DNA from 3 places in the Lysinibacillus sp. A1 genome. Region 1 is predicted to be linked to each of the others. Evidence: riboswitches for the same ligand, from Rfam matches in the RefSeq annotation. Region 1 holds a riboswitch; each other region holds the start of a gene.

The links. Region 1 has a riboswitch for lysine ahead of PI85_RS06225 (amino acid permease). Riboswitches for the same ligand answer to the same signal wherever they lie in the genome.
Positions count from the first base shown of each region.
Region 2: it holds a riboswitch for lysine, as region 1 does, so the genes downstream of both, PI85_RS01005 (aspartate kinase) here and PI85_RS06225 (amino acid permease) in region 1, are expected to answer to the same signal.
Region 3: it holds a riboswitch for lysine, as region 1 does, so the genes downstream of both, PI85_RS16390 (transporter substrate-binding domain-containing protein) here and PI85_RS06225 (amino acid permease) in region 1, are expected to answer to the same signal.

Region 1 is NZ_JSZM01000008.1:198,042-206,155, forward strand. It holds gene PI85_RS06215 (sensor histidine kinase KdpD) at 1-627, opposite strand, end outside; gene PI85_RS06220 (response regulator transcription factor) at 633-1,325, opposite strand; gene PI85_RS06225 (amino acid permease) at 1,489-2,952, opposite strand; lysine riboswitch at 3,035-3,211, opposite strand; gene PI85_RS06230 (MFS transporter) at 3,363-4,595, shown strand; gene PI85_RS06235 (hypothetical protein) at 4,653-5,174, opposite strand; gene PI85_RS06240 (nitric oxide synthase oxygenase) at 5,240-6,286, opposite strand; tRNA gene PI85_RS06245 (tRNA-Glu) at 6,620-6,691, opposite strand; tRNA gene PI85_RS06250 (tRNA-Asn) at 6,693-6,769, opposite strand; tRNA gene PI85_RS06255 (tRNA-Ile) at 6,777-6,850, opposite strand; tRNA gene PI85_RS06260 (tRNA-Gly) at 6,855-6,928, opposite strand; tRNA gene PI85_RS06265 (tRNA-Phe) at 6,935-7,010, opposite strand; tRNA gene PI85_RS06270 (tRNA-Ser) at 7,015-7,107, opposite strand; tRNA gene PI85_RS06275 (tRNA-Ala) at 7,121-7,196, opposite strand; tRNA gene PI85_RS06280 (tRNA-Pro) at 7,209-7,282, opposite strand; tRNA gene PI85_RS06285 (tRNA-Arg) at 7,298-7,374, opposite strand; tRNA gene PI85_RS06290 (tRNA-Lys) at 7,393-7,465, opposite strand; tRNA gene PI85_RS06295 (tRNA-Gln) at 7,480-7,554, opposite strand; tRNA gene PI85_RS06300 (tRNA-His) at 7,564-7,639, opposite strand; tRNA gene PI85_RS06305 (tRNA-Trp) at 7,683-7,756, opposite strand; tRNA gene PI85_RS06310 (tRNA-Tyr) at 7,761-7,844, opposite strand; tRNA gene PI85_RS06315 (tRNA-Thr) at 7,852-7,927, opposite strand; tRNA gene PI85_RS06320 (tRNA-Asp) at 7,935-8,010, opposite strand; tRNA gene PI85_RS06325 (tRNA-Val) at 8,015-8,090, opposite strand; rRNA gene rrf (5S ribosomal RNA) at 8,101-8,114, opposite strand, start outside.
Region 2 is NZ_JSZM01000001.1:223,579-231,692, forward strand. It holds gene trxA (thioredoxin) at 1-8, shown strand, start outside; gene uvrC (excinuclease ABC subunit UvrC) at 129-1,919, shown strand; lysine riboswitch at 2,012-2,190, shown strand; gene PI85_RS01005 (aspartate kinase) at 2,322-3,548, shown strand; gene PI85_RS01010 (YslB family protein) at 3,639-4,073, opposite strand; gene PI85_RS01015 (succinate dehydrogenase cytochrome b558 subunit) at 4,346-4,954, shown strand; gene sdhA (succinate dehydrogenase flavoprotein subunit) at 5,020-6,774, shown strand; gene sdhB (succinate dehydrogenase iron-sulfur subunit) at 6,780-7,559, shown strand; gene PI85_RS01030 (thioesterase family protein) at 7,810-8,114, shown strand, end outside.
Region 3 is NZ_JSZM01000020.1:40,287-48,400, reverse strand. It holds gene PI85_RS16425 (acylphosphatase) at 1-99, shown strand, start outside; gene PI85_RS16415 (5-bromo-4-chloroindolyl phosphate hydrolysis family protein) at 764-1,414, shown strand; gene PI85_RS16410 (toxic anion resistance protein) at 1,411-2,481, shown strand; gene PI85_RS16405 (DUF6501 family protein) at 2,531-2,728, opposite strand; gene PI85_RS16400 (amino acid ABC transporter ATP-binding protein) at 3,001-3,732, opposite strand; gene PI85_RS16395 (amino acid ABC transporter permease) at 3,745-4,470, opposite strand; gene PI85_RS16390 (transporter substrate-binding domain-containing protein) at 4,640-5,497, opposite strand; lysine riboswitch at 5,616-5,802, opposite strand; gene odhB (2-oxoglutarate dehydrogenase complex dihydrolipoyllysine-residue succinyltransferase) at 6,107-7,363, opposite strand; gene PI85_RS16380 (2-oxoglutarate dehydrogenase E1 component) at 7,455-8,114, opposite strand, start outside.

The DNA.
Region 1 (8,114 bases):
ATTGTTGAGAACCCTATCTAACGCTTCTTCATTACCAAGGGCATACATAGGTGTTTCAGGGATTGTAATAGTAATATTTAGTCCCATGGACGTGACCATATCGTAAAATGATAATATATTTTTACGGCTAATTTCACAGACATTGATTTTAGTGATTGGATAATCTGTATCCCCTGCCTCTAATTTGGCAAGATCGAAAAATGTATGAATAATTTTTAATACTTCTAATGTTTTAGCATGTACACCCGCTAATAGTCTTTGACGCTCCTCTTCACTAGCTGAGCCTTGAAGCTGAAGCATTTCAATATAGCCTAACACAACCGTTAAAGGCGTTTTTAAATCATGTGAAATATTGGCCAGCATTTTTTTCATGGAATCTTCCATTTTGCGATGGGTCGCCTGAACTTTTTGGTGATGGTCCAGCCAAGCGTTTATTGAAATAAGTAGCTGTTGAATTTGTGAATTGCTCGTAGTTACCAAAATCTTTTCGTTACTTTTTTCTTGAACAATGGCTTGGAGTTTTTCATTCATATATTGGATCGTCTGATTTTGTTCTTTTTTTGCTTTCCATTGAAAAATAACTATTCCTATAAGCACCACAATTATGATTAATAGAATGATTATCATATCTGTTATCCTTCAAACTTATAGCCAATTCCCCACAGCGTCTTAATATACTGGGGATTGGATGGATCATCTTCAATTTTTTCGCGTAGCCTTCGAATATGTACATTAATAATATTTTCATCACCGTAATATGCATCTTTCCATATTAGCTGATAAATTTGCTCTTTCGTAAAAACTCGGTTACGGTTTGTTACAAATAGCTTTAAGATGGCAAATTCCTTTGATGTTAGCTTCACTTCTTGTCCATTTTTATTTATTGAGAAATTAACAATATCTATCTTTAAATTGCCTATAACTATTACATCTTGTTTGTGATCTATTTGGCCAGCGTATTTCGTAGCTCTTCTAATAACGGCCTTTACACGAGCTGAGAATTCCAGCATAGAAAATGGCTTAGCAATATAATCGTCTGCCCCTAATCCCAAGCCAAGCGCTTTATCTACATCACTATCCTTTGCGGACATAATGATGATAGGAAGTGCTGCCTGTTCTCGAATGACTTTTAAAACTTCTAATCCATTAAGCTTAGGAATCATAATATCTAGGATGACTAAATCAAAGGTTTGATTTAAACAATATTGCAATGCCTCTTCTCCATTATTGGCAGTGGTGACTTCGAAGCCTTCCAATAATAAAAAATTCGCTACCATTTCGCGAATAGCCTCATCATCTTCCACTAGTAAAATATGTTTTTGCATTTTCATGCACCTCTCTCTACTAGAAAGTCAAAAATCACACTTCCATATCTATAGTATATTACCATATATATGACATTAATTTTGTAATAATTTTAAAGGTCCCCCGATAAAAAAAGCTGTTCCATCAACCATCATACAACGGTTTATAGAACAGCTCTTCTATTTAATTTTCCACTTTTAAATCACAATCTTTAAGAGGAAGCATTTTTGTTTTATGTTTAATTTTGTACCCTAGCCATAGCAATAGGAACAGTGGAATACCAATATAGGAAACAAGGATACCATACCAATCGATTGTACCTCCGATAAACGCTGTGTAATTCTGTCCAATTACAACAATCATACAAATAGTAAAGGCGAATAGTGGACCGAATGGGTATAGCTTTGCTTTATACGGTAATAGCTTTGGATCTAAGCCTTGCGCTTCGAAAGCACGACGGAAACGATAATGACTAAATGCAATACCTAGCCAAGCAATAAAACCTGACATCCCAGAGGCATTTAAAAGCCAGATATAAACTACCCCATCACCAAAGAATGATGCTAAAAACGCTACACAGCCTACAGCTAATGTTGCGATCAATGCATAAATCGGAATACCTCGACGACTTAGCTTTGCAAAGAATTTAGGAGCATGACCATCCACCGCTAATTGCCATAGCATACGTGAAGATGCATATAGTCCAGAATTACCTGCTGATAGCATAGCTGTTAAAATAATGGCATTCATTAAGGAGGCAGCAAAAGCAATGCCTAAACGATCAAACACGAGCGTAAATGGTGATACAGCGATATCCTCCGATAATAAGCGCTCATCTGTGAATGGAATCAACATCCCTATAGCAGCAATAGCTAAAATATAAAATAAAATAATACGCCAAAACACCGATTTTACTGCCTTCGGTATATTTTTTCCAGGATCATCTGTTTCCCCTGCCGTTACCCCAAGTAGCTCTGTTCCTTGGAATGAAAATCCTGCTGCAAGGAAAATACCAAATGTAGCAAGGAAGCCACCATGGAATGGTCCATCACTAATAAAGAAATTTGTAAAACCAACTGGTGCCTGTCCACCTAAAATACCAAAAATCATTAATATGCTAATAATAATAAATACAATGACCGTAGCCACTTTTATCATCGCAAACCAATATTCACTTTCGCCATAGCTCTTTACAGACAATAAATTAAATGTCAGTACAATTACAATAAATAATACTGTCCAAAGTGCTGATGAGCTATCTGGGAACCAATATTTCATAATTAATGACACTGCCGCAATTTCGGCTGCAATCGTAATTGCCCAGTTATACCAATAGTTCCAACCTAGTGCAAAGCCTAGAGCGGGATCTACAAATTTTGTCGCATACGTACTAAAAGAACCCGAGGACGGCATATAGGCAGCCATTTCCCCTAAACTTGTCATTAAAAAATATACCATAATACCGATTAACGCATAGGCAAGCAATGCGCCTCCCGGTCCTGCTTGTGCAATGGCACCACCACTGGCTAAAAATAGCCCTGTACCAATTGTACCGCCTAAAGAAATCATTGTGATATGACGGCTTTTTAATTCTTTTTTCAGCTTCGGTGCTTTATGGCCGAGCTGATTTACTTTTATTTCACTCACGATATAGCTTCCTTCCTATTTATGAGGCAAAAAAATGCCATCACATGAACAATGTGATGGCTAAGTTAATCCTCAGTTTTTCCTAAACGATAGCTCAACACGTTGTACAAACGTGACAGTTCTGTTCCTTTCGGATACAGCCCCAGCATGAGGTTTTCAAGTCCCCTCACACTTCGGCAATATTTCCTTTCAACTAATCTCTTCAATGCTTGTCATTTCAATTAGCTTACTTATAAATATCGCGACCTCTACCTCATTACAAACATGAGGCATATAATTATTAAATTTATGATGTTTACTATACTAACATAAGACCTAAGACATTTCAATATAACCATTAATGTTTTGTATTTTGTGAATTTTCCACTATTTTTAATAGTGTGATAAAGTGTTATAGTAGTTCAATTAGAATGGTTATAACAGGGGGAATTATTTTGACTTTACATGATCATTCCGCCAGCTACCCGAGCAGAAAAATTAGCTGGAAGGGAACAACCTTATTATTAGTTTTTGGAATAATATTTATAGCGTCTACATTACGAATGCCACTAACTGTTGTGGGTCCAATTGTATCCTTTATCCGTGACGATCTTGGTATTTCCAATGTTCTAGCCGGTTTTTTGACAACTATTCCATTGCTTGCTTTTGCCATTATATCACCGTTCGCACCAGTTGTAGCACGAAAACTTGGGCTTGAGCTAACCTTATTTTTATCCACTATTTTATTGGCCTTAGGAATTGTACTACGCTCCCTTGGTACAACAGGGTTACTTGTATTTGGCACAGTGCTCATTGGCGTAGCCATATCATTTGGAAATGTGTTGATTCCAGGTTTATTAAAATTAAAATTTCCATACCATGTAGGGTTACTAATGGCATTTTTTACTATGTCTATGAACTTAACGGCTGGACTTGGAGCAGGTATTAGTTATCCAATAGCTAATTCTTCACTAGGTTGGCAAGGCGCATTGGCTGTGGCGCTTATATTAGTCGTATTAACGATTTTAATTTGGATACCTCAATTGAAATTGAATAAGCCAGAACCAGCTACTACGGCAAAAAAAACAGGTAAACCTCTTTATAAATCACCTGTTACATGGGCAGTAACCGGTGCAATGGGCTTACAATCTTTATTATTTTATACGACAGCAGCTTGGATTCCTGAAATTTATATTGCGCAAGGATTGGCTCCTGATAAAGCTGGATGGATGTTTTCCATAATGCAATTCTCACAAGTCCCCATGGCATTGGCTGTCCCCATTATTGCTGGTAAAATGACTTCACAAAGACCACTTGTCCTTATGTTTACATCGTTTTATTTAGTAGGATTTGTCGGCGTTGTAATGGAATGGACAACGTTGGGGATATTATGGATGATCCTTCTAGGTTTAGCAGGTGGAGCTTCATTCGCATTAGCAATGATGTTCTTTACACTCCGTACGCGTACAGCATTTGAAGCCGCTGATCTATCAGGGTTTGCACAATCATTGGGCTATTTATTCGCTGCCATTGGGCCGATTCTTTTCGGATACCTCCATGATTTATTTGGTGGATGGAATATTGCAGGTTGGCTCTTTGTTGTTGTAGCTATAACACTCTTCTTATGTTCCATGCGAGCTTCTAAAGATGAATATGTCCATTAAATTTAAGCAGATGGGGAAGCTGAGCCCATCTGCTTTATCTATATAACATTTCTTTTTTTAATGTTTTAGTAAGGCTAGCAGTTCCTCAATTTCCTCTGCTATGCTCTTGGAACGTGCCTTAATAGCAGTAAAAACAGGGATTGCCTCTTGAAGGAGTAAAAAACTAAAATAATAATAGCCTAAAAAAGCTTCTGGTTCATAGCCTCTAGGCGTATCTTCCTCCCATTCAAGCTCATCATCCTCTTCATTTTCCACCCATAAATATTTCTTATCCAAAAGCTCCTGCATCGTTGAAACGTTATGTGTTGAATCTTGATAATCCTTAGTTATTGCATGAGCCACAGCTAAATAAAGCTCTATTTCTGCTAAGGAGACTTCCTCCACATTTTTACTTGAGAGCTTTTTTAAAAGAATAAATACTACCCATGGCGTCACCTGCCAAAGTGTTCCTTGATGTTCAATTAGTTCAGTCAGCTCTTGATATTGTTTCTGTTCAATTAGACGAGGAATATCTGTTCCTCTGCCATAAGGTGTCGTCAATTGTTGCCAAGGGATATTCGAAATATTTTGGTTCAACATCTTGAATTTCCTCTCTCCCAAAAAGGTACTTAGAAGCTGTTCGTTTATGAACAACTCCTTTAAAGTTAATAACATGGTTTCTGATAAAAATAATTGGGCGTATGGTAGGTATTTATATAAGGCTTATGGAATATATGAGTAGTCGCAGGGGAAAGTGGTGGGATTAACCATGTCCAGTTACCCGTAACTTCTCGCCCTGCTGATTCCTCAGCTTCCTCAAATAATTTAAACTGCTGAGCAGCAGTATGATGATCTACAATGCTCACACCATCCTCTTTAAAAGAATGAAGGACAGCTATATTGAGCTCCACTAATGCTCGGTCACGCCAAAGAGAAGCTTGTTTGGTTGTATCCAGATTAAATATATCTGCAATAGCTGGCAGCATATTATAGCGCTCATGATCGGCTAAATTACGTGCCCCAATTTCAGTCCCCATATACCAGCCATTAAATGGAGCCGCTTGAAAATCAATGCCTGCCATTTGAAAACGCATACTCGAAATAATAGGAACAGCATACCATTTCAACTCTAATTTCTCCACGTCCTCCGATTCTGGATGACGTATTGGAACCTCTAAAATATACTCAGCTGGAATCGTAAATAGCTGGGGAGCACGTTCGTCTACCTGTATGACGAGTGGTAACACATCAAACGGCGTATGCTCGCCTTTCCAGCCCATCGATTCGCATACTTTTGTAAAAGTGATAGAATGTGCATCCCCAATAATGCCTTCTTCTGTCTCGTAGCCTGCGTAACGAATTAGCTGATGATTCCAAATCCGTACTCTATCAGTTGCAAACACAGTTATAGTTGGACGAATTTTCCCATGATTTGTGGCATACTCAATATGCTCTAGTAACTTTTGAAAAATGCCCTGTTCATCTAAAACTTCTCGTGCATCTACAACATGTAATGATTGCCAAAACAACCGTCCAATACATTTATTACTATTACGCCATGCAACTCGTGCTCCAAAAACTAGCTCCTCTGTAGTAGGCTTATATTCCCCTGCACTTTTAATCTGTTGTAATCTATTTTCTAACCAAAGTTTGGATTCATTTTGTTCCAGCTGGTATTGATTTAAAAAACATTGTATCTCCTGTATATTCATATCGATTCCTCCACTTATCCTCATATTAGAGGAACAAGTCAATAAGCACCATGAAAATAGCTAGTGAAAAAACATACATATTGCATATATGAAATAGTTTGTTCAAATTTAATATAAAGCAACGTTCCAAGTAGTAATTGAATTGAATTGAATTATAGTACTCCTTTAAAAGAGCCTTAAAAAAAGAGGGATTATGAGCATTTGGTAGAAGGAAATGTTTAGACCTTACATGAAAAAGCTACAAAACCCTGTCAAAGGATTTGTAGCTTTGATACCTGTTTATTAAAAGATAAAGAAAAAAGCATGTAGCACACAACTGTGCTACATGCTTGATGACCCGTACGGGATTCGAACCCGTGTTACCGCCGTGAAAGGGCGGTGTCTTAACCACTTGACCAACGGGCCGTGGCTCCGAAGGCAGGACTCGAACCTGCGACAACCTGATTAACAGTCAGGTGCTACTACCAACTGAGCTACTTCGGAATAATGATGGGCCTAAATGGACTCGAACCATCGACCTCACGCTTATCAGGCGTGCGCTCTAACCAGCTGAGCTATAGGCCCATTTTGGAGCGGGTGATGAGAATCGAACTCACGACATCAGCTTGGAAGGCTGAGGTTTTACCATTAAACTACACCCGCAAATAATGGTGGGTCAGGACGGAATCGAACCGCCGACACTTAGAGCTTCAATCTAATGCTCTACCAACTGAGCTACTGACCCGAAATGGAGGAGGTAGAGGGATTCGAACCCCCGCGCGGTGTTACCCGCCTGTCGGTTTTCAAGACCGATCCCTTCAGCCAGACTTGGGTATACCTCCAAAAATATTAAAATGGTGGAGCCTAGCGGGATCGAACCGCTGACCTCCTGCGTGCAAGGCAGGCGCTCTCCCAGCTGAGCTAAGGCCCCATTTATAGATGATCGGAATGACAGGATTCGAACCTACGACCCCTTGGTCCCAAACCAAGTGCTCTACCAAGCTGAGCTACATTCCGAAAACATGAATAAATTGGCGCGCCCGACAGGAGTCGAACCCATAACCTTCTGATCCGTAGTCAGACGCTCTATCCAATTGAGCTACGGGCGCAAAATTAATAAAAAATGATGAGCCATGAAGGACTCGAACCTTCGACCCTCTGATTAAAAGTCAGATGCTCTACCAACTGAGCTAATGGCTCGTAAAAGAAAAAAATGGCTGGGGTACTAGGATTCGAACCTAGGCATGACGGAATCAAAATCCGTTGCCTTACCGCTTGGCTATACCCCAATTTTAAAATGGGGCGACTGATGGGAATCGAACCCACGAATGTCGGAACCACAATCCGATGCGTTAACCACTTCGCCACAACCGCCACTATATAATAACAGCCATATATGAACGAGTACCTCAATACCTGGCAGGGGCAGTAGGAATCGAACCCACACCAAAGGTTTTGGAGACCTCTATTCTACCGTTGAACTATGCCCCTAAAATGGTGGAGGGGGACGGATTCGAACCGCCGAACCCTAAGGAGCGGATTTACAGTCCGCCGCGTTTAGCCACTTCGCTACCCCTCCAAGGGAATGGTGCCGGCGATAGGAGTCGAACCCACGACCTACTGATTACAAGTCAGTTGCTCTACCAACTGAGCTACACCGGCAAAAAAATGGCGGTCCCGACCGGGATCGAACCGGCGATCTCCTGCGTGACAGGCAGGCATGTTAACCGCTACACCACGAGACCAAAATGGTGGAGGATGACGGGCTCGAACCGCCGACCCCCTGCTTGTAAGGCAGGTGCTCTCCCAACTGAGCTAATCCTCCTGGGTATTAAGCGAAGCGACGTCC
Region 2 (8,114 bases), on a different contig from region 1:
ATGCGTAATGAATGAAGTTCACAAAAGCCGGACCATCAATTGATGTGTTCGGCTTTTTTTCGTTATATAATAAAGGAAGATAAAAATGATTCATTGAGGGGAATCTTACGTAGGGGGGCAGGTAGGTAATGAACGATTTAATCAAGCGTAAACTGGATATTCTACCAGACCAGCCTGGCTGCTATTTGATGAAAGATCGACAGGGGACAATTATATATGTCGGTAAAGCGAAGGTACTGAAAAATCGTGTTCGTTCTTATTTTACAGGAACACATGAAGGTAAAACGCAAAGACTTGTAAGCGAAATAGAAGATTTTGAGTATATCGTGACATCATCAAATATTGAAGCACTCATTTTAGAGCTGAATCTCATCAAACTGCATGATCCAAAATACAATGTCATGTTAACAGATGATAAGACGTATCCATATTTAAAAATTACGAATGAAAAACATCCTCGTCTAATTACGACACGTAAAGTAAAAAAGGATAAGGCTAAATATTTTGGACCGTATCCCAATGCCTATGCGGCAAGCGAAACAAAGAAGCTGTTGGACCGTTTATATCCACTACGAAAATGTGTGCAGCTACCTTCAAAAGTTTGTTTGTATTATCATATGGGTCAATGTATAGCACCTTGTGTGAAAGAAATTGATAGTCATGTTTATCAGGAAATGATTGAGGATATGACGAAGTTTCTAAACGGCGGTGTGGAGGCAGTCAAAAAGGAGCTTGAAGTAAAAATGCTTGCGGCTGCCGAAAACTTAGAGTTTGAACGAGCTAAGGAGTTTCGTGATCAAATCGCCCATATTGATACAGTTATGCAGAAGCAAAAAATAGTATCAAGTGACACTACTAACCGTGATGTCTTTGGCTATGCTGTGGAAAAAGGTTGGATGTGTGTTCAGGTTTTCTTCGTTCGGCAAGGTAAACTGATCGAGCGAGATGTTTCTATTTTCCCGATCTATCAAGACGCAGAGGAAGAGTTCCTAACATTTGTGGGACGGTTTTATGAAAAACCAGAGCATATTAAGCCAAAAGAAGTTTTTATTCCGCAAGCAATTGATGGTGCCATTTTAACAGAATTGTTAGGTATCAAAGTTCTTACGCCAAAAAGAGGTCAAAAAAAGGAGTTGGTAGATTTAGCGACGAAAAATGCTGAAATTGCAGTGTCCGCTAAATTCCAGCTTATCGAACGGCAGGAAGAACGTACTATTGGTGCATGCGAGGCACTTGGTGATGCGATGGGCATAACGACACCATTACGAATTGAAGCTTTTGATAATAGTCATATGCATGGAACAGATGCCGTATCTGCAATGGTTGTTTTCGTTGATGGCAAACCCGCCAAAAAGGAATATCGCAAATATAAAACCCGTACAGCAGCCAAGCATGATGATTATGGTGCTATGCAAGAGGTAATTCGTCGACGCTATATCCGTGTTTTGAAGGAAGGTCTTCCATTACCAGATTTAGTGCTAATTGATGGTGGTAAAGGTCAAATGGAAGTTGCGCGTGAAGTATTAGAGGATGAATTAGGACTAGTTATACCTATTGCTGGTTTAGCAAAGGATGACAAGCATAATACATCCCAGCTATTGTTTGGTGATCCACCAGAGGTCATTGCCTTAAAACGCACAAGTGACGGTTTTTATTTATTGCAGCGAATACAAGATGAAGTCCATCGTTTTGCGATTACCTTCTTGCGTCAACAGCATGAAAAGCATGCTATCCAATCTGTGCTGGATCAAATTGAAGGTGTCGGTCCAAAACGAAAACAGCAGTTACTGAAACACTTTGGTTCCGTGAAGAAAATACGGGAGGCTAGTGAGCTAGCTTTACAGGAAGCTGGGATGCCAGCTAATTTAGCAATTCAGATTTATGCCTATTTTCAGCAGGAGTCATTGTCAAAGGAATAGACATATGCTAAGGTTGTAAATAACATTGTGATCCAATGTTAACAGCCCACTTGTTAGATGAGGGCGGAAAAATTTAATATAATCACTTTTAAGGTGATGATAGAGGTGCAAGATTCAAAAGTAGCGCAAAAGAGGATGAACAAATCCTAAGACATTGCGTGAAAGGGGAGCTTGCCGAAGTACAGCATTGTTGTTTCCGCTGTTGTACTGGTTTTGCATTTAAAAAATGTAAGACTGTCGATTCTAAACGTTTCGGAGAGCTATCACACATGCGCAAGTTTTGTTATTGTACATGTTATAGGCAGCTTTCACGTTTTGTGAAGGCTGCCTTTTTAGTTTTCTAGAGGCTGTTTTACACCTCATTTTAGGTGAATTACATGACTGGAAAGGAGAACAAAAGAAATGTCTAGAATAGTGATGAAATTTGGAGGGGCTGCTTTAGCATCGCCCGAACAAATTCAAGATGCTGCTCGAAAAGCAATTGCTGAAAGAGATAGAGGGTTCGATGTGGTAGTAGTAGTTGGTGCGATGAGACAAACGATACAGGATGTGAAAATGAGCGTACTTCATTTCACGGATGATGTGTCAAAACGTGAATTAGATGCAGCTGTATCTTCATGCTCTCAGTTATCCAGCTCCGTGTTTGCCATTGCAATACAAGAAGCTGGCTATAATGCGGTGTCACTAACAGGCTGGCAGGCTGGCATTTACACGGATCCTATGCATAGTCATGCAAGGATCAATCATATCGATGTTAGCCGTATCGATGAGCATTTGCTGCAAAGACAAATCGTCGTTATTGCTGGAGATCAAGGCATTGATAATGACCAAAATATAACAACGCTTGGGAAAGGTGGAACGGAAACGACAGCCGTTGCACTTGCTGTTGCATTAGATGCTGAGCGGACAGACATTTACACGAATGTTGATGGTGTGTATACAGCAGATCCACGCTTTGTTGTAAAGGCGCAAAAACTACAGGAAATTTCCTATGATGAAATGTTAGAGATAGCACATTTAGGATCACACATCATTCATCCACGTGCAGTGGAGTTAGCTAAAAAGTTCCAAATGCCAGTGATCATACGCTCTAGTTTAGTGGAGTCAGTAGGTACTTTATTGAAGGAGGAAGTAGAGATGGAGAAAAATTTAGTAGTGCGTGGTGTGGCCTTTGAATCAGATGTTATTCGTTTAACAATTGGGTATGATGCTTATTCACATGCTTCATTAGCGGATATATTTTCAACTCTTGCTGAAAATCGCATCAACGTGGATATCATTGTTCAAGCAATCATTGATGGATTAAAACCAACTGTGTCCTTTTCGATTTTGAAAGAAGAATTTGCAGAAGCTTTACGTGTTTTAGAGGATAGCAAAGTATCACTTGGCTTTAGCTTTGCTGATTTCGAAATTGGATTAGCGAAAGTTTCGATAGTTGGCTCCGGTATGGTCTCGAATCCAGGTGTCGCTGCTCGCATGTTCGATCGTTTACGTCGTGAAAATATCCCTGTGAAGATGGTGAGCACCTCAGAAATTAAAGTGTCTGTTGTAGTACCGCAGGATGAAATGATTCGTGCAGCAAATGCATTGCATGATGAATTTAATTTAGAGCAGGCTCTTTACATATAATAATAGAAGAAACAGCATTTTCTGTAATTGTCCGAAATAAAAGGAAGGATTGTCATCCCGTTTATTGTATGGGAGACAATCCTTTTTTTGTTATTCTGTTGGAATCGTATGCATAATTCGTTCCTTCACGTCCCATTTGACTGTAAACATAACGTAATGTTGCTTTTCACGTTTTTCATCATAACATTCTGTCAAATAGCCTTTAGCTAGCTGAATCTGTTCAGCTATAAATCCTGCCTCAAGTCTGAAGCTGCGTTGTTTGATTTGCAAGATTTCAGGGTCGTTTGTCAACTGGAAAATACGTCCGTCCTTCGATTCTTTCATTAGCTCTAATGTACCCCAACAGGCATCTGCGAAAAATGCGATTAGTTCGTCTTGACTTTTACATGGAAACTTGCGCGCAAGCTCTTTACCTGCCCAATAAAGGACATCATCCTCATGTTTACCGAGTACAGAAGATAGAATATGATCGCGAATGATCTCATAACCAAAGGATGAGATTGTAGGAGATGGAGTGTTTAACATTGTTATCCTTCTTTCTTAGAATTTTCTTATAATTTAACGTTAATAAAGTAATGGTAGATTTTTCGAGAAAAAACGACGCATTATGCACTAGATTAGTTCTTTAATAAGCTCTATGAAAAACTCCGAGTTGCCTTGACGCTCGTAGCTCTTGAGAGTACAATAAACATGTCATAATATTGTACCATGATGAAATACACAGTCAATGAAGTATCATTTACAAAATGATGACTTCTTTTGTTGTGCTATTTTAAGTACTAAGGGGGGTAACAGTCTTGTCGAAAGATCGAGAGTTTTTATGGCGTCGCTTACATTCTCTACTTGGGATCATTCCAGTAGGTCTGTTTTTAACGATGCACCTGTTCATTAACTTTACAGCAACAGGCGGGGCAGATAGTTATAACGATGCTACCGCAGTAATGGAAAAGATTCCATTCCTTATCCTAGTTGAATGGATTGTCATCTATATTCCATTGATGTTCCATGCATTTTATGGAGTGTTCATTGCATTCACTGCTTCACCAAACACAGGACGTTTCAGCACATACCGTAACTGGATGTTCTCATTACAACGTTTCACTGGTGTATTCCTAGTGATTTTCATTGCATGGCATATTTTCCAAACTCGTATTCAAAAAGCACTTGGAGCACACGTTGATTACGACATGATGGCGAATATTGTTGCTAATCCATTCATGCTTGGATTCTACATTGTTGGTATTTTATCAGCAACTTTCCACTTATCTAACGGTTTATGGGCATTCCTAGTAAGCTGGGGTATTGTACAATCTCCTCAGTCTCAAAAGATTGCTACTTACGTAACAAACATTATTTTCGTAATTCTAAGTGTAGTTGGTGTGGCTGCTATTTTAGCTTTCGTATAATTCAATAGAGCTACAATAGAGCACATGCAATCATTGCAATTTTTTAAGAGGAGTGAGAAATAATCATGGCGAAAAGCAAAGTAATTGTTGTCGGCGGTGGTCTTGCCGGTCTGATGGCAACGATTAAAGCAGCTGAAGTTGGTACTGAAGTTGATTTATTCTCATTAGTTCCTGTAAAACGCTCACACTCTGTTTGTGCGCAGGGCGGAATTAATGGTGCAGTAAATACAAAAGGTGAAGGGGATTCTCCATGGATCCACTTTGATGATACAGTATATGGTGGGGACTTCTTAGCGAACCAACCACCAGTTAAGGGTATGTGTGATGCAGCACCTGGCATTATCCATTTAATGGACCGTATGGGTGTTATGTTCAACCGTACACCAGAAGGATTATTAGATTTCCGTCGTTTTGGCGGTACTTTAATGCACCGTACAGCTTTCTCTGGTGCAACAACTGGTCAACAATTACTATATGCGCTTGATGAGCAAGTTCGTTCTCATGAAGTAGCTGGTTTAGTAAATAAATATGAGCACTGGGAATTCCTTGGTGTTATTATCGATGAAGACGGCGTGTGCCGTGGTATCGTAGCGCAAGATATGCGTACAGAAGAAATTAAATCATTCCGTGCAGACGCTGTTATTATGGCGACTGGTGGCCCTGGTATTATTTTCGGTAAAACAACAAACTCTGTTATTAACACAGGTTCTGCTGCTTCTATCGTGTACCAACAAGGTGCTTCATATGCGAATGGTGAGTTCATTCAAATTCACCCTACAGCGATTCCTGGAGATGACAAAAACCGTCTAATGTCAGAATCAGCTCGTGGTGAAGGTGGTCGTATTTGGACTTATAAAGACGGTAAACCTTGGTACTTCTTAGAAGAAAAATACCCAGCTTACGGTAACTTAGTGCCACGTGATATTGCAACACGTGAAATTTTCGACGTTTGTGTAAACCAAAAACTTGGTATCAATGGCGAAAACATGGTATACCTAGATCTTTCTCATAAAGATCCACATGAGTTGGACGTTAAACTTGGTGGTATCATCGAAATCTACGAAAAATTCGTAGGAGATGACCCACGTAAATTACCTATGAAAATTTTCCCAGCAGTTCACTATTCAATGGGTGGATTATGGGTTGACTACAACCAAATGACTGAAATTCCTGGTCTATTTGCAGCAGGTGAATGTGATTACTCTCAACACGGTGCAAACCGTCTGGGTGCGAACTCATTATTATCTGCTATCTATGGCGGTATGGTTGCAGGACCAAACGCAGTAGATTATGTAAAACATCTTAAAAAGCATGCAGAAGATATTCCACAAGAGATTTACGATGCTCGCGTAACAGAAGAACAAGCGAAATGGGATGCTATCATGAAAATGGAAGGCACAGAAAACGCTTACTTACTGCATAAAGAGCTTGGTGAAATGATGACTGCTACAATGACTGTAGTACGTTACAATGATCAGCTTGAAGATACATTGAAAAAACTTGATGACCTTACTGAGCGTTGGAACAACATCAACATCAACGATACACAAAAATGGAGTAATCAAGGCGCACACTTTACACGTCAGCTTAAAAATATGTTAGTGCTTGCGAAAGTAATGACAAAAGGTGCATTATTACGTAATGAATCTCGTGGTGCGCACTATAAGCCTGATTTCCCTAACCGTGATGACGAGCAATTCTTGAAAACAACAATGGCGAAGTTTGACCCAGCTACTGGTAATCCAATCATCACGTACCAAGAAGTCGACGTTTCTTTAATCCCACCACGTAAACGCGACTACTCTGCGAAAGGAGACTAAAAGTTATGCAAATCGCAGCTAATACTGGAAGAATGGTTAAAGTTGAAATCTTACGTCAAGATACACAGGGCGGCAATAGCTATTGGCAAAAATTCCAAGTGCCTTACCGTCATGGTATGAACGTAATTTCTATTTTAATGGAAATTCAAAAAAATCCTGTTACTGAAAATGGTGAAAATACATCGCCAGTATCATGGGATATGAACTGTTTAGAAGAAGTTTGTGGTGCATGTTCAATGGTTATTAATGGCCGTCCACGTCAATCATGTTCAACACTTGTTGACCAATTGACTGAGCCAATTAAATTGGAGCCAATGAAAACATTCCCTGTTATTCGTGACTTACAAGTTGACCGTGAACGTATGTTCAACGCGCTAAAAAAAGTGAAAGCATGGGTACCGATCGATGGTACTTATGATTTAGGTGAAGGTCCACGTATGCCAGAAGGTAAACGTCAATGGGCTTATGAATTATCTAAATGTATGACTTGTGGTGTATGTATGGAAGCATGTCCAAACGTGTCTGAAAAAGCTTCATTCATCGGGCCAGCTCCATTATCACAAGTACGTCTTTTCAACACTCACCCAACTGGTGCAATGATTAAAGATGAACGTTTAAATGCTATTATGGGCGATGGAGGCCTTGCAAACTGTGGTAACTCTCAAAACTGTGTTGCTGCATGTCCAAAAGGTATTCCTTTAACAACATCAATCGCTTCATTAAACCGTGCTACTACAGTGCAAATGTTCCGTAACTTCTTCGGTTCTGACCACTTCGTAGACTAATATCGGACAAGCTGACTCCCTTACACTTAGTGTGAGGGAGTTTTTTATTGTGATATAAACATAGTTAGCATAGTTCAAGGAAAAACCATACTATAGAAAGAAAAGAGATGTAGCAATAAAATAAGGGAATTTTGGTTTTTCCTATGATCATATAGCATTTTCTTTTATAATGAATTTGTATTCATTATTTATGGGCTGTCTGAACCAAACTAAAAAAGATGGCCAATTAATTATAGGGGATGGTGCTAATATGAAAGCAAATTATATTGAAGACTTCCAAGAGTGGGAAAAGGGTTTTTCCTTTTATAGTGAGGCACGAGTACGATTTTCAGAAACAGATATGTATGGGCATATGAATAATACGGTAAGCTTTACATATTTTGAACAGGCAAGAATTGATTATTTCCGACATGTAGGTATTTTAATGCCGTCTGTAGCTGACGAGAATGTAAAGAGTATACCGATTGTAGCTGATTTACAATGTGATTATGTAAAACAGGTTTTCTTTGATGACGTGCTACGAATTTACACTAAGATAGCGAAAGTTGGAAGTTC
Region 3 (8,114 bases), on a different contig from region 1:
CAAAAAGGTGTTAGTCCCCAAGCCGATTCCAACTCATTTTCTTTAGAGCTGTATGATGATTTAAAAGGATATGTACGAATGGAGTCAGACATTGTTTAGTCTGGCTCTTCTTTTTACAAAGTAGTCAGGCCATCGTAGGACATTACAACATGCCTTACTAGTTAATGATTTATGTTTTGTTTAAGTAATTTATTATTGGCTATTGCGACTTCTATTAAACCAATCATACATGTGGCTAAAAATAATATAGACCAATTGATTTTTCCATATAATACACATGTATAGGTAACGTCAATCACACAGTATAAAAGTATGATGCTAGCAATAATTATTCCTTTTTTATTCTTCATCATTCCACCACTTTCTTTTTTGACAAGATACTAATTTCAAACAAGCTGTATTATACTGTATTTTTCTTATTTTGCATAATTAAACATTTATTGGCAATCGGCACAGGAAATAAAAAATATCCGTAAATATAGGTTTTTCAAAAAACAAGCCTTCTACGTTTATTTTCAAATCAAACAGCACATCAACCTAATCATGAGAAATTAAAATCTATACGCTATAATGTTCCCAAATCTCTTAAAAATAAATGGACATAAATAATGAACGACTTATTCCTAGGTATTCTAGGTAATATCATTGAGAAAATTTGCGATTCGCAGTAAAATTTATGTAAGGTTTCATTTTACATTGAAACTTTATGTCGATTATTTCGTATAAGAAGATAGACATATTGAAATGCAAGGAGGAAGAAACAATGCTTAGTGTTGGACAGTTTTTTTCTAGACATACTGCTAGCTTCGTTATTTCGCTAACAACTGTTTCTATCGCAGCAATTGCAGCAAATCCTGGATTCTTCCTTGGTGGTTTACTGTTTGCTGGTTCATATGCGACGAGTACAGCGTTGCTGAAACATAGACAAAAAAAGAAAGTTATGCAAATAGCAGGTATCACAAAAGAAGAATTCAAACACATTGAAACACAATTATCAACCGCTAATAAGCAAATTCAAACATTAAGTCAAAACTATTTACGTGTACGTTCTGTATCGGCTTTTAAACAACTACTTGAGATGACGCGCATTTCAAAAAATATCGTCAAAATTGTAAAGACAGATCCACGTAAGTTTTATAATGTTGAACCCTTTTTCTATGCGCATTTACCTTCAGCAGTGGAATTAACGGATAAGTATACAATGCTTTCTAGGCAGCCGGTGAAGGATAAAGAAATTCAATTGACGTTATCCAAAACGCGTGAAACACTTACGGATTTAAATGATACGATTCAAATTGATTTAAAGGATGCGCTAGCTAATGATATTGACCACCTGCAAATGGAGATTGAATTCGCAAATCGTTCTAATCTTAGACGTAGAGAACAATTGGACTGGCGAGGCGATGATAAATGACAGCAAATGAACATGCTTTTCAATTAAATACCATTCCTGGTCTTTCTCCATTAGTACAATCTTATTTAGACACAACTCCACAAACTGAGGCGATGGCGACGTACGAAACGCTATCGCCTCTTGCGCAAAGTCGAGCTTTACTATATGCTAGCCAAATTGATTTAACTGATTTTGAATCTTTGCTGTCCTTAGGGCAAGAATCACAGCGTTCCCTATCCCAGTTTGCAGATCGGATGTTAGCGCAGGTGAAGCAAAAAGACGTGACCAAAATCGGCCAAATGCTCGATTCCTTAATGCATACTTTAGATCGTGTAGACCCGACAGCTTTAGAGCCGAAAAAGCAAACCTTTTTTAATAAGATATTTGGTAGTAAAACAGAGCCTACTGTGAAACAAACGCTAACAGAATTTGAACGCATTAGTATTCAGGTGGAACGTATTGGGGTCCAATTGGAACGTGCTCAGCTCCAACTCATTCGAGATGTAGAAAATTTAGAAGCGCTTTATACACATAATCGAGGTTTTTTCGAGGAACTAGCTACTGCCATTGCAGCTGGTCAAATGAAAAAACAGCAAGCGATTGAAGTGGAGCTTCCTACAAAAATAACAAGTGTCCAAGCAAGTAAACAGCCACTTGCCATACAACAGCTAAATGATTTCGCTGCGCAAATTGAGAGGCTGGATCAACGCATTTATGATTTACAGGTATCTCAACAAGTAGCCCTTCAAACAGCACCACAAATTCGTATGATACAGCAAGCGAATCAAACATTAGCTGAAAAAATTGAATTTTCCATTGTCACACTAATTCCTTTATGGAAAAATCAATTGGCGATGATGCTTTCCATGCATATGGATCATCACTATGCACAGCTTGAGGAACGATTATCACAGACACAGGATCGTTTTGCAAGGCCTTCATTTGAGCAGCAAGTATCGAAATTCAAGGAAACACAGCATGAGCTACAAACAGCTATAAAAGATGTCTTCGCCCTACATACGGCGACTGAACAGGAAAAACAACAGTTGCAAGATGCGACGGATATAAGAGGCTATCAGAGAGACTAATGAAAAAAAGGGTGGCTCAGTAAATGATCTGAACCACCCTGTCTTCTTTTTATGCAAAATAATCTTTATAGTAGCCACCGACATTGCCAGTGTTATCGATGATAAAAATGAACTCTTCTGTTTCATTTTTCACTTCATATTCTTTTCCAACTGTTAATACGTTTGATACTAAGTATTTTGATGCATTGGTATGTTTGCAAGTCACTGTTCGTAATGTTGGCGCATCTTTCCATTTTAAATGTAACATATTCTCTCTACCTCTCTTTACTAGCATAAAGCTAATGTCTAATGCTTATTTTATAATATTTTTAGGCTTTTGTGGAGAAAAAAGAAATACAATACCTAATCTATCCAAAAATAATTTTACATTTGAGGTGTTATGATGAGCTTTGGCGGTGTACCGCAATGGTTTTTTATTATTGCAATAGCATTTGTAATCTGCTTTGTCCTTTATGCAGAGTGGAATTCTAGAAAGTAAGTGAGTCCCTCTATTAGGACTCACTTTTTCATTTGTTGCTACTACTTTAATGTTCGTTTTAAAAACTCTTTCGTTCGATCATGTTGAGGGTTTATTAACACTTGTGATGGTGGGCCCTCTTCGACAATTACACCTTTATCCATAAAGACTACACGATCTGCTACCTCTTTGGCAAATTCCATCTCATGCGTCACAATTAGCATCGTATTGCCTGCATCGGCCAATTGTCGCATGACTTTGAGTACCTCCCCTACCATCTCAGGGTCTAGTGCTGATGTAGGTTCATCAAAAAGCATCACTTCTGGATTCATGGATAATGCTCGGGCAATGGCTACGCGTTGTTTTTGCCCCCCTGAAAGCTGTCGAGGCTTTGCGTTTACATATTGATCCATCCCGACGATTTTTAAATATTTAAGCGCCGTTTCCTCTGCTTCCTTTTTGGAACGTTTTAAAACTTTTATTTGCCCCACTGTACAATTATTTAAAACATTGTGGTTGTTAAATAAATTGAATTGCTGGAATACCATTCCTAGATGTGTTCGATATTCTTGAATATTGTGTTTTGCGTCTAGGATGTCCTCCCCTTGATAAATAATTTGCCCACCACTTGGTGTTTCTAATAAATTAATACAACGAAGTAAAGTGGATTTACCAGAACCAGAGGAACCAATTAAACAAACGACTTCCCCTTTTTCCACTTGAAAATTAACATCCTTTAACACTTGGTTACGTCCAAATGATTTACTTAAATGCTCGATTTTAATGACTGCCATTTGTGCGTCCCCCTAAATTGCTTCTTTTTGTTCTTTTTGATAAGCATCTGGTCCATCTAATCGTTTTTCAACATATAGCAGAATACGTGATGCTGTAAATGTCATGATGAAGTAAAGAATACAAGCTACAAAGAATGATTCAAAATAACGGAAGTTGTTACCGGAGATTGATTTTGTTTGGAAGAATAATTCTGTTACTCCGATAACGTTTAATACGGCTGTATCTTTAATATTCATAATTAATTGGTTGCCTGTCGCAGGTAGTACGTTACGCGCTACTTGTGGTAAAACTACGTGAAGCATGATCTGGAAGTGATTCATACCGATAGCTGATGCTGCCTCATATTGACCATTATCAATTGATACAATACCACCGCGAACAATTTCTGCCATATAGGCACCTGTATTAAGCGAAACGACTAAAATCCCCGCTGTAATAAAGTGCATGTCTATGCCAAATGCAATATCTAATCCATAGTAGACAACCATAGCCTGTACAATCATTGGTGTACCACGGAAAAATTCAACATAGCATGTGAGTATAAAATTAATAAGCTTTAAGCCATAAAATTTCACACCTTTTTTACGAACTGGAATCGTATGCATAATTCCGATGAAAAATCCGATAAATGCACCAATAATTGTACTGATAGTCGAAATTAGTAACGTATAATACGCACCTCGTAAAAACATTTGCCAGTTGTTTTCAATAATTGAAAGTATCCATTCAAGACTCATGATGTTCCTCCTAACAATGTCATGTTGCTTGCTATCTTTTTCGTGCCCTAGCTCTTTCTACTAGTCTATGTTTTATTTCGCTAGGACATTATCATTATGTAGAGAGGTCCTCATTTTAATAATGATGAAATGATAGTGCACGGACTAGCCACTAGTCCGTGCCATTTTTTTATTGTGCTGCTGGTTGCTGAGAAATAGCTTCTTCCATAATCGCTTGACGATCATCTTCAGAAATTCCTTTTAGAATTTCATTGATTTTATCAAGATTCGCATCTTCTTTACGTAAGCCTACAGCAATTGACGTATTTGAAAGATCCGTATCGAAGCCCTCTTCAAATGCTACATATGTGAATTTATCGTTGGCAGCAGCTGCGGAAATACCTTCTGGACGTTCTGCAACATAGCCGTCAATTTTGCCTGCCTCTAAAGCTACACGCATAGCTGGGAAGCTTTCCATTGCCGTTTGTTTATTAACATCTTTGATTTGATCAATCACATTGTAATTGGATGTATTAAGTTGTGATGTAATTTTTGCGCCAGAAAAATCTTGAATCGATTTGACCCCTTCGTATTTGCTGCCCTTTTTAATAACCATGACAAAATCAGAAGTATAGTAGTTTTCAGTAAAATCAATTGTTTTCTTACGTTCTTCTGTTGGCGACATGCCCGCGATAATTGCATCAATTTTATTTGATTGTAGCGCTGGTACTAAGCCGTCCCATTCCATTTTAACGATCACTAATTCTTTGCCTAAGCCTTCAGCAATTTTTTTCGCCATTTGTACATCATAACCGCCTGCATACTCTGCATTATCTGCAATTTTCACCGCGCCATTTGCATCATTTTGCTGTGTCCAGTTGAATGGTGGGTAGCCAGCCTCCATTCCAATTCGGAATTCACCGCCGCCTTCTTCCTTATCTGCGCCAGCTTCTCCTGAACTGCCTTCTTTTTTGTCGCTTGTGCCACATGCAGCTAGCACAATTGCCGTCATGATAGAGATCATTACTAACAGCCATTTTCTTTTCATGTAAAACTCCCCTTTTCTGTAAAAAAATAAGACAACTGTACGAAAAAAGACCTAAGTTTTGTGAACTTAGGTCTTACCTTTTATGACAGTTGCCCAAATCCTCACTAGTATTCCATGTTTCCGAGATAGCACAACCTAGTAAACTTGGAATTGAATTTACTAGGACAGTCCTGCACTTATTCACTGCAGACCCAGCATAAAAGTACGAGCTCCTTTTATACTTCGGCGATATTTCCTTCTTCATTGCGTCTTTGTTTGCTTGTACTCAACAATGAACTAATAAATACCGCGCCTCTACCTCACTGTTATATGTTAGTGAGGTTTGTTTATTTAATTGATATTTAGATACTACTATAAAACTAGTATGTACGTCAAGAGAGTTTTATCATTTTTCTGACTAATGCCAATATTAGGGTATTATGCTTGACCTATCCATTGATAATCTATGTATTTTTGTCAATATATCCGCCGGAAAACCACAAATTTTTACGATCAATGGTTTTTATTCTAAGTAAATAGTTTCGTATTTTCAAAATCACTAAAGACTTTAGTGATACAGAAAACCAAGAAAAAAACCCTGTAAAACAAAGTTTACAGGGTTTAAAGGAATTATGAATTTAATAATAAATCTTCAGGGTTTTCGATTAATTCTTTAACTGTTTTTAAGAATCCTACAGAATCTTTTCCATCGATGATACGGTGATCGTAAGAAAGTGCTACATACATCATTGGACGGATTTGAACTTCACCATTTACCGCAACTGGGCGGTTAACAATTGAGTGCATACCTAAAATACCAGCTTGAGTACCGTTCATAATTGGTGTTGACATTAATGAACCGAATACACCACCGTTTGTGATTGTGAATGATCCACCAGCCATGTCATTTAAGCCTAGTTTTTTCTCACGAGCTTTAGTCGCTAAGCTAGCGATATCTTTTTCGATTTCTGCGAAGTTTTTGCTGTTTGCATCGCGTACAACTGGTACTACTAAACCTTCTTCAGTTGATACTGCAATACCGATATCAAAGAAGTTATTTAAATGTAATTCATCGCCAACGATTTGAGCGTTTACATATGGGTATTTTTTCAGTGCTGCAACAACAGCTTTTGTGAAGAATGACATGAAACCAAGTTTGATGTCGTTTGCTTTAACAAATTCTTCTTGTTTACGTTTACGAAGTGCCATGATGTTTGTCATGTCAATTTCGTTGAATGTTGTTAACATTGCTGTTGATTGTTTAACTTCTAATAAACGTTTGGCAATTGTTTGACGACGACGGCTCATTTTTTCAATTGTTACACGGTCAGAATTAGCTGCTGGTGTGAATACAACTGGGCCACCTGTAGTTGCTACTGGTGTAGGTGCTGCTACTGCTGGTGCTGTACCATGTGCTGATACATCTTGTACACGAACACGGCCTTGTGGATCTACTGGAGATACCGCTGCAAGATCGATGCCTTTTTCACGTGCAAGTCGACGTGCCGCTGGAGATGCGATCACACGCTCACCAGAAGTTTCTTCTACTACAGGAGCTGCTGCAACTGGTGCTGTAGGAGCCGCTTGTGGCGCTGCTGGAGCTGGAGCTGCTTCAGCTGGTGCCGCCGCTGCTGGTGCAGCAGCTGCGCCTTCGCCTGCTTCTACGATAGCAATAACTTGACCAACTAGTACAGTATCGCCTTCTTCAGCTAAAATTTGTGTTAATACACCTGCTTCTTCAGAAATGATTTCAGCGTTTACTTTATCTGTTTCAAGTTCAACGATGAATTCACCTTTTTCAACGCGATCGCCCACTTTTTTAACCCACTGTGCGATACTACCTTCTGTAATCGATTCTGCTAATTCAGGGACTTTAATTTCAGCCACTTTCATTTCCTCCTTTGATTAACGTGCATGACGCACATAAAAGGGCTACTGCTTATGGGCAAGTAGCCCAGCTATCAATATTTATATGTTATTATTTAACCTTTACTGGCTCAGCAACAGCTTCTTCAATAAGTGATGATTGAGCTGCTTTATGAGAATCTGCATCCCCTTCAGAAGTTGAGCTCATTGCAGGACGACCTACATAGCGAAGCTTTTTACCTTCTGCAAGTTCATATAATGTTTCTAGTGCATAATTCCATGAGCCTTGGTTTTTAGGTTCTTCTTGTACCCATACGATTTCTTTTGCATTAGGATACTTAGCAATAATACCAGCAACTTGCTCTTTTGGGAATGGGTAAAGTTGTTCTACACGAACAATGTGTACGTGATCGAAACCTTCTCCATCTTTCACGCGATCTGCTAAATCGATCATCACTTTACCAGTACCTAATACAATACGCTCTACAGCTTCTGTTTTTGTACCTAAACCAGGTTGTTCAATCACTTCTTGGAATGAACCATCTGCTAATTGCTCAGCATTAGCTGCTGCTAATGGGTGACGCAATAATGATTTTGGTGATACAACCACAAGTGGACGTACACCTTCAGTGCCTAATAACGCTGCTTGACGGCGTAATAAGTGGTAGTAGTTACCTGCATTTGAACAGTTTGCTACAAACCAGTTATTTTCTGCTGACATTTGTAAATAACGTTCCATACGGCTTGAAGAGTGCTCTGGACCTTGGCCTTC